DNA from 2 places in the Acidovorax sp. GW821-FHT10E04 genome. Region 1 is predicted to be linked to the other one. Evidence: riboswitches for the same ligand, from Rfam matches in the RefSeq annotation. Region 1 holds a riboswitch; the other holds the start of a gene.
The links. Region 1 has a riboswitch for glycine ahead of gcvT (glycine cleavage system aminomethyltransferase GcvT). Riboswitches for the same ligand answer to the same signal wherever they lie in the genome.

Region 1 (4,383 bases):
CTTGGCATGCGCCTTGTCCACATCGGCGCACAGGTCGTCGATGCGGCCGCTGGTGGCGGGGTACTGGGCCAGCACGGCGAAGTAGTCGCCGGCCAGCAGGTCGTTCCATTCCTCGGCGGAGTTGGCCAGGCGCACTTCCAGGCCCAGGGGCCTGGCGCGGGTCTGGATGACTTCGATGGTCTGCGGGTGCGCGTCGCCGGCCACCACGAACACATTGCTCTTGCTCTTGACCGAGCGCCTGGCCAGGGTCATGGCCTCGGCGGCGGCCGTGGCTTCATCCAGCATGGACGCGTTGGCGATCGGCATGCCGGTCAGGTCGCACACCATGGTCTGGAAGTTGACCAGCGCCTCCATGCGGCCCTGCGAGATCTCGGCTTGGTAGGGCGTGTAGGCGGTGTACCAGGCGGGGTTTTCGAGAATGTTGCGCAGGATGACGCCCGGCGTGTGCGTGTCGTAGTAGCCCTGGCCGATGAAGCTCCGCAGAACCTTGTTCTTGGACGCCATTGCCTTGAGTTCGGCCAGCGCAGCGGCTTCCGTGGCGGGCCGGGGCAGCGACATCGCGCGGCTGCGCGCGATGGAGCGCGGCACGATGCTCTCGATGAGCGCGCTGCGCGAGGCTTCGCCGATCACGGACAGCATGTGGGCTTCGTCAGCTGCGTCGATGCCGATATGGCGGGGCAGGAACTCGGTGGTGTTCTCGAGTGCGGCGAGGGTGGGCAGGGGGGCTTGGGAGGTCATCGGCGGCGGCACAGTGCAAGGAAACACATTGGCCCGGCGGGGAGGCGCCGGGCCGCGGGGCATCGGAGGGTCAGGCGTTCTTGGCGAACTCGGCGTAGGCGGGTTCGTCCATGAGCGCATCGAACTGCAGCATGTCCGTCACATGGACCTTGAAGAACCAGCCGGCACCCATGGGATCGCTGTTGGCCAGCGAGGGGTCGGCGCGCAGTGCTTCGTTCACTTCGACGACTTCGCCGGTGACAGGCATGTACACGTCGGCCGCGGCCTTCACGGACTCGACCACGCCGGCCACGTCACCCTGGGTGAAGGTCGTGCCGACCTCGGGGAGGTCCACGAAGACCACGTCGCCCAGGGCGTCCTGGGCATGCAGCGTGATGCCCACGGTGGCGGCTTCGTGGTCGGAGATGTCGATCCACTCGTGGTCCTTGGAATACTTGATGGTCATGGGGGAAGCTCCAAAAAAAGGGGGGTAAACAGAAAAAGTGCCGATGCCAGCCGCCACTTTAGCCGGGCTGGGGCGGTTGCAGAGGGTCAGCCGCGGTGGTAGCGCGCGGGCGTGAACGGCATGGACACCACCTCCATGGGCACGGCCTTGCCGCGCACGATGGCGTTGACGCGCGTGCCGATGGCGGCAAAGGCTGGCGCCACGTAGCCCATGGCCACCGGCTTGTCCACGGTGGGCCCCAGCAGGCCGCTGGTCACTTCGCCGATCTTTTGACCGTCGGGGCCTTGCAGTTCGGTGTGCTCGCGCACGGGCACGCGTTCCAGCGCGACCAGGCCCACGCGCTTGCGCTGCAGGCTGGCGGGGTTGTCGATCTGCGACAGCACCTTGTCGGCACCGGGGAAGCCGCCCGCGCGCGCGCCGCCGGTGCGGCGCACCTTCTGGATGGCCCAGTTCAGCGCCGCCTCGGGCGGGGTGGTCGTGGTGTCGATGTCGTTGCCGTACAGGCACAGGCCGGCTTCCAGGCGCAGCGAGTTGCGGGCGCCCAGCCCGATGGGCTTGACCTCGGGCTGGGCCAGCAGCGCGCGCGCCAGGGTTTCGGCCTGGGACGCGGGCACCGAGATCTCGAAGCCGTCCTCCCCGGTGTAGCCGCTGCGGGTCACGAAGCAGTCGCAGCCCGCAATGGAAAAGTCGCCACCCGTCATGAATACCAGCTTTTCGACGCCGGGTGCCAGGCGCGCCAGGGCGGTGACTGCCTGCGGGCCTTGCAGCGCCAGCAGGGCGTGGTCGGGCATGGGGATGACGTCGCAGCGCTGGCCGATGCGTGCCTGGATGTGCGCGATGTCGCCTACCTTGCAGGCGCCGTTGACGATGACGAACAGGGTGTCATTGCCCTGATTGAAGAACATCAGGTCGTCGATGACCGTGCCTTCGTCGGTGAGCAGCAGGCCGTAGCGCTGCTTGCCCACGGGCAGGTCGATCACGTCGACGGGCATCAGGGTTTCGAACGCGGCAGCGGCGCCGGGGCCGACAAGCTTGAGCTGGCCCATGTGCGAGACGTCGAACAAACCCGCCGCGTTGCGCGTGTGCAGGTGCTCGGCCATCAGGCCGGCAGGGTACTGCACGGGCATGGAGTAACCCGCAAACGGCACCATGCGGGCGCCCAGCTCGGTGTGCAGGGCGTTGAGGGGGGTGGTCAGCAGCGGGGCGGTAGGGGTGGTCAAGGCGGACTCCGGGGCAAATGGTGGCCGCGGCCCCATGGGTCGCGGGATTTGCCCTGCTGTCCGCTTTACCTGAGAGATTCACCGCAGCGCCCTGGCTGGCCGCGCGGCTTGCTCCTTCGGTGGATGGGTGCCGTGCTGCACGGTCCATCTCTCTCCAGCAAGGGAACGCCCGCATCACTGCGGGCGGTTGCCAGTCCTTTTGCCTGAGCGTTCGGCTGCTGCCTGCGCCTTCGGCGGCCCCTTTCGTTGATGGGAAGGGGCTCTCTCCTGACGGCCGCCAGTATATCCGCTGGAAGAAGCCGCGCAGACGCTATTTGATGAACCCGAGCACCTTCGGCAGCCAGGTCGACAGCTGCGGGATGAAGGTCAGCACCACCAGCACCACGCCATGCGCCCACAGGAAGGGCACCAGCTCGCGCACCAGCTGCGACATCGGTACGCGCGAGACGTTGCAGGTGACGAACAGCAGCCCGCCCACGGGCGGCGTGATCATGCCCAGCGTGAGGTTGTAGATCACCACCATCGCGAAGTGGATGGGGTCGATTCCCAGCTTCACGGCCACGGGCGCGAGGATGGGCGCCAGCACCATCACGCCCGGCAGCGGCTCGATGAAGATGCCGAACAGCAGCAGGAAGATGTTCACGATGATGAGGAACATCCACGGCGAGAGGTTCATGCCCACCAGCCAGTCGGCCATCTGCTGCGGAATGCCCTCGATGGTCAGGATCCACGCGAACGCGGCCGACAGCCCGATGATGATCAGCACCGAGGCCGACAGCAGGGCCGAGCGTGCCAGGATGTCGGGCAGCGCCTTCCACTGCAGCGTGCGGTAGACGAACTTGCCGCACACCAGCGCATAGAACACCGCCACCACCGAGGCCTCGGTGGGCGTGAACCAGCCGGCGCGCATGCCGCCCAGGATCACCACCGGCAGCAAAATGGCGGGCAGCGCCTTCCAGGTGGTCTGCAGGATCTCGGCCAGCGGCGGCATCCGGCCGTCGCCCTTGTAGTTGCGCTTCTTGGAGACGTGGAAGTTCACGACGCACATGGCCACCGCGATCAGCAGGCCCGGCAACAGGCCGGCCACGAACAGCGCACCCACCGACACCGTTTCATCCTGCAGCGCATAGATGATCATGATGATGGACGGCGGGATGATGGGCCCGACGATGGCCGTCGAGGCCGTGAGAGCCGCCGCGTACGAACGGTCGTAGCCGGCCTTGTCCATCATGCGGATCAGCATCGACCCCGGCCCCGCCGCATCGGCCAGCGCCGAGCCCGAGATGCCCGAGAAGAAGGTCAGCGAGACCACGTTGGTGTAGCCCAGCCCGCCGCGCTTGTGGCCCACGAACTGCCCGGCAAACCTCAGCAGCACCTCGGTCAGCGAGCCGCCGCTCATGAGTTCGGCCGCGAGGATGAAGAAGGGCACGGCCATCAGTGGAAAGCTGTCGATGCCGGTGAAGGTTTCCTTGAGCAGCACCATCAGCGGGTAGCTCTCGGCCAGGATCAGCGTGGCCGCGGTGGCCAGGCCCAGCGCAAACGCCACGGGCACGCCCATGGCCAGGAACAGGCAGGCCGAAACGATGAGGATGATGGACGCGCTCATAGGGAGGCACTCGCATTCGCATCGAAGTGTTCATCGGCCGCAAAGTTGCGGTCGAGCACGTAGCCGCGCACGATGAACAAAAAGTGCACGATCAGCAGCACGCCGCCGATCAGCATGGCGCTGTAGATGTAGGCGAACGGGATCTGCGTCACGGCCGTCATCTGGAACATGGTGCGCTGCATGTACAGCCAGCCGTACCAGACCATGAAGCCGAAGAAGGCGAACAGCAAGGCCGCGACCACGGCACGCAGGGCGATGGCGCCCGCGCGGGGCAGGGCATCCTGCAGGTTCTCCACCGCGATGTGGCCGCCATAGCGCAGCACGGGGCCGGCGCCCAGGAAGGTCAGCCAGATCATCATGTGGCGCGACACCTC
Region 2 (4,383 bases), on a different contig from region 1:
CTGGCCGAGCTCAAGACCCTGGGCGTGGAAACCGTGGCCACCGTGCTGCAGTGCTCGGGCAACGGGCGTGGCTTCTTCCCCAGCAAGCCCAGCGGCACGCCCTGGGCCGTGGGCGCGGCGGGGTGCGTCGTGTGGAGCGGCGTGCCGCTGCGCAATGTGGTGGCGGCGCTGGGCGGGCTCGCCGATGGCGCGGCCTACCTCACGGGCACGGGGGGTGAGAAGCTGCCCGAGGGCGTGGACCCGCTGTCCGTGCTGGTGGAGCGCTCCGTGCCCATCAAGGCCACCGAGGACGCGCTGCTGGCCTGGGAAATGAATGGCGAGCCCATCTCGCTGGCGCACGGCGGCCCGCTGCGGCTGGTGGTGCCGGGCTACCAGGGCGTGAACAACATCAAGTACGTCAAGCGCGTGGCCTTCACCGGCGCACAGTCGCAGGCGCGCATCATGTCGCACGGCTACCGCATGTCGCCCCCCGGCTCCAAGGCCAGCCCCGACCAGCCGTCGGTGTGGGAGATGGGCGTCAAGTCCTGGATCAATGGCCCCCTGCCCGAGAAGGGCCCCCTCAAGGCCGGCCAGGTGCAGGTGCATGGCGTGGCCTTTGGCGGCACGCAGGCCATCAAGGGCGTGGAGGTCTCGGTGGACGGCGGCAAGACCTGGCAGGCCGCGCGGCTCATCGGCCCCGATCTGGGCAAGTTCGCGTGGCGCCAGTTCGTGCTGCCGGTCACGCTGGCGGCGGGCACGCACGTGCTGGCCAGCCGCGCCACCGATGCCGCAGGCAATGTGCAGGCCGAGCAGCGCGAGGAAAACCTGGGCGGCTACAACAACGCGAGCTGGCGCGACCATGCGGTCACGGTGACCGCAGCGTGACCGGGCGCCCCCCTGAGACGCTGCGCGCCTTCCCCCCTGGAGGGGAGCGCGCCCCCCGGACTGGCCGTGCCAGATCCGCGGTGGCACTGGTGCTGGGGCGCATCGGTTTCCAGCATTTGCGCGTGCCTGCGCTCGCGGCCATGTCGAGCGTGCTGCTGCTGTGGACGGGTGCCGGCTGGGCGGCGGATGCCGCCGAGCTGGCGCGGGGCAAGGAGCTGTTCATCAAGATCCAGCCTGCTTGCGCCGTGTGCCACACGCTGCAGGCCGCCGGTGCCGAGGGGCAGGTGGGCCCGGTGCTGGATGAGCTCAAGCCCGATGCGGGCCGCGTGCTGCGCGCGCTCAAGGCGGGCATCGGCGTGATGCCTTCGTATGCCGAACGCATGAGCGAGAAGGACATGCAGGCCGTGGCGCAGTTCGTGGCGCACGCCACGGGCGCTGCCAGGTAGGCCGGGCGCTGGCCCGTGGTGGCAGCGCCGCCTGCGCGGCGGTGCTGCAACCCCGCTGTGCTCCCGTTCAGGCCGTGGTGCGCGATGGCACCAGCGCCTTGTCGGGAGCGCACCCCTGCAGACCCTGGAATGCAAAGTCCACCTCGGGCACCCGGCCGCTCACGATGTCGGCCAGGGCCTTGCCCGAGCCGCAGGCGTGGGTCCAGCCCAGCGTGCCGTGGCCCGTGTTGAGGAAGAGGTTGGCCACCTTGGTGGCGCCGATCAGCGGCACGTTGCTGGGTGTGGCGGGGCGCAGGCCGGTCCAGAACTGGGCCTGGCTGGCATCGCCCGCGCCGGGGAACAGCTGCTCCACGCGGCGCACGATGGCGTCGCAGCGCACCTGGTTCAGGTGGCGGTCGTAGCCGTTCAATTCGGCCGTGCCGGCGATGCGCAGGCGGTCGCCACCCCGTTCGCTGGTGTAGCGCGAGAACACGAGCTTGAACTCGTCGTCCGTGAGGCTCACCTGGTGCGCCTTGCCCGCATCCTTGACCGGCATGGTCACCGAATAGCCCTTGGCCGGGTAGATAGGCAGCTGGATGCCCAGCGGCTGCGCGAGCAGTGGGCTGAACGAGCCCATGGCCAGCACAAACGCATCGCCGCGCACGCGCTCGAAGCGGCCTTCGGCATTGGTCACTTCCACGTGGTCGATGCGGCCACCTGCCTCGCGCAGCGCGGTGATGTGGTGGCCCATGCGGAACTGCACGCCCGCCTCTTCACACAGCTTGGCCAGCTCGCGTGTGAACTGGTTGGCGTCGCCGGATTCGTCTTCGGCCGTGTAGGTGGCTCCGGCCAGCTGCTGGCGGATATGGGCCAGGGCAGGCTCGATGCGCACGGCCTCGTCGGCGCTGATCACCTGGCGCTCGCAGCCCAGCGCGCGCATCTGTTCGGCCGGGCCCAGAGCGCCGTCGAATTCCTTTTGGTTGGTATAGAAGTGCAGGATGCCTTGTGTGCGCTGGTCGTACTGGATGCCGGTGGCCGCACGCAACTGCTGCAGCGTGTCGCGGCTGTAGGTGCCCAGGCGCACGATCTGCTCGATGTTGTGGCGCGTGCGCGCCGGCGTGCAGTTGCGCAAGAAGTCCAGGCCCCAGAGCCACTGCCGCATGTCGGCGCGCAGGCGGAACAGCAGTGGAGCATCCTCCTTGCCCAGCCACTGCAGCACCTTGAGCGGCGCGCTCGGGTTGGCCCAGGGCTCCGCGTGGCTCACCGAGATCTGGCCGCCGTTGGCGAAGCTGGTCTCGGCGCCGGGCGCACCCTGGCGGTCGATGACGGTCACCTCGTGGCCGCGCTGTTGCAGGAAATAAGCCGAAGTCACGCCGAGCAAGCCGGCGCCCAAAACGATCACGCGCATGATTTTCAAAGCCTTTCTGGGCTCTGGCGCTAGAACAACATGCGCTGGCAGCTATGAATTCAATAGCGTGCAGCTGGCGCATGAATGCCCAAGCTGCCGCTCCCCCTGTCCTTGGTACCTGAGAGATTCACCGCGCGGCCCACATGGCGCGCGGTTTGCTCCTTCGGTGCGCTTCGCGTTGCGCGAAGCGGCTCTCCAGACGGCTTTGATGAATGGTGCAGTACGGGACCTGAGCGTGTATGGGAGTTTGCGCCTTCGGTGAAGCGGGCGGGCCGCTGACTCTCCTGCGGGGGCCATTCTAGGAGCCCGCATCGCGCAAAAACCGCTTTGTCCGCGCTAATGAACCGCAATCGTTGCTGATGCTGCGGGCACGGGGTTGGCCATAATCCGCCGGAACCTTCGCCTTTCTCTGCAGGACGCCTTGATGCCCGATACCGCCTTTGATCCGCTGACCAGCGCGGCCGTGCTCACCATGGCCCGCCTGGGGCGCACGCCCCGTCCGCTCGACCTGCCCGCCGCATTGCGTCCCCAGAACGCTGCCCAGGCCTATGCCGTGCAGGACGCCGTGGTGCGCGAGCGCGGCGAGATCGCGGGCTGGAAGGTGGGCGCGGCGTCGCCGCAGGCGCTGCCTGCGCGGGCGGCCCTGGCGCGCGATTCGGTGTTTGCGATGGCCGGCGGGGGCGCGGTGCGCCTGTCCTGCGCGGGCTTCGCCGTGCTGGGTGTGGAGGCGGAACTGGTGTACGAACTGGGTGCCGATCTGCCTGCCCGTGCGCAGCCCTACAGCGAGGCCGAGGTGCTGTCCGCCGTGGCGTCGGTGCGGGCGGCCATCGAGGTCTGCGACACGCGTTACGCCGCCTGGGCGCAGCAAGGCGAGTGGAGCCGGCTGGCCGACCAGGCCTGCCATGGCGCACTCATCGTGGGGTCGGGAGCGGAGAGCGCGCAGTCGGTGCAGCCGATGCGGCAGCCCGTGGTGCTGTCGGTGAATGGCGCGCAGGCCGTGCGGCACGCTGGCTGGGGCAACCCGGCGGGCGATCCCTTGCGCCTGCTCGCCTGGCTGGCCAATGGCGGCGCGCACAGCCTGGGTGGGCTGCGCGCGGGACAGTGGGTGACCACCGGGTCCTGCACCGGCACCGTGATGGTGGCGCCGGGCACGGTGGTGGTGGCTGAGTTTCCCGGCCTGGGGCGCGCCGAACTTCACCTGGGCTGAACGGCGGCGCCCTGCGCGGCGCGCGCGCCGGGCGTGGGGTCAGTTGCGGCGCGGGTTGTCGGGCTGCTGGTCGCGTCGGTTCGGTACGCCGTCGCCGTCCCGGTCGCGGTCATGGCGGTTGGAGACGCCATCGCCGTCACGGTCCCAGCCGCCACGCTGAAACTCCCAGCGGCCTTCGCGTTCCACCCAGTGCGGCTGGCGATACTGGTGGCCGGCGCGGGCCTGCACCCAGTGGCCGCGCACCCATTGGTAGCGGTTGCCACGCCATTCCCAGTGGCCTTCTTCCCACACCTGGCCCCGGCGGGGGCGGGGCACGGCTTCATGGCGCGGGGGAGGGGGCGCGGGCCTCACCTGGTACTGCGTGGCGTGGTAGCTGCGCTCCGGCTGGCCCGATTGGACGATGACGGTGCCCTGCGTGGCGGCATGCGCCTGCGGGAGGGTCCACAGCGCCATCAAGGCGATGGAGGCTGCGGTGAATG

Region 2: it holds a riboswitch for glycine, as region 1 does, so the genes downstream of both, AC07OC_RS23425 (D-amino acid dehydrogenase) here and gcvT (glycine cleavage system aminomethyltransferase GcvT) in region 1, are expected to answer to the same signal.

What each region holds. Positions count from the first base shown of each region.
Region 1 is NZ_JBWKMT010000001.1:1,011,588-1,015,970, reverse strand. It holds gene gcvP (aminomethyl-transferring glycine dehydrogenase) at 1-738, opposite strand, end outside; gene gcvH (glycine cleavage system protein GcvH) at 809-1,183, opposite strand; gene gcvT (glycine cleavage system aminomethyltransferase GcvT) at 1,270-2,439, opposite strand; glycine riboswitch at 2,450-2,571, opposite strand; glycine riboswitch at 2,585-2,683, opposite strand; gene AC07OC_RS04600 (TRAP transporter large permease) at 2,714-4,009, opposite strand; gene AC07OC_RS04595 (TRAP transporter small permease) at 4,006-4,383, opposite strand, start outside.
Region 2 is NZ_JBWKMT010000008.1:160,982-165,364, forward strand. It holds gene sorT (SorT family sulfite dehydrogenase catalytic subunit) at 1-864, shown strand, start outside; gene sorU (SorU family sulfite dehydrogenase c-type cytochrome subunit) at 1,005-1,310, shown strand; gene AC07OC_RS23425 (D-amino acid dehydrogenase) at 1,378-2,697, opposite strand; glycine riboswitch at 2,793-2,906, opposite strand; gene AC07OC_RS23430 (2-keto-4-pentenoate hydratase) at 3,122-3,904, shown strand; gene AC07OC_RS23435 (thrombospondin type 3 repeat-containing protein) at 3,944-4,383, opposite strand, start outside.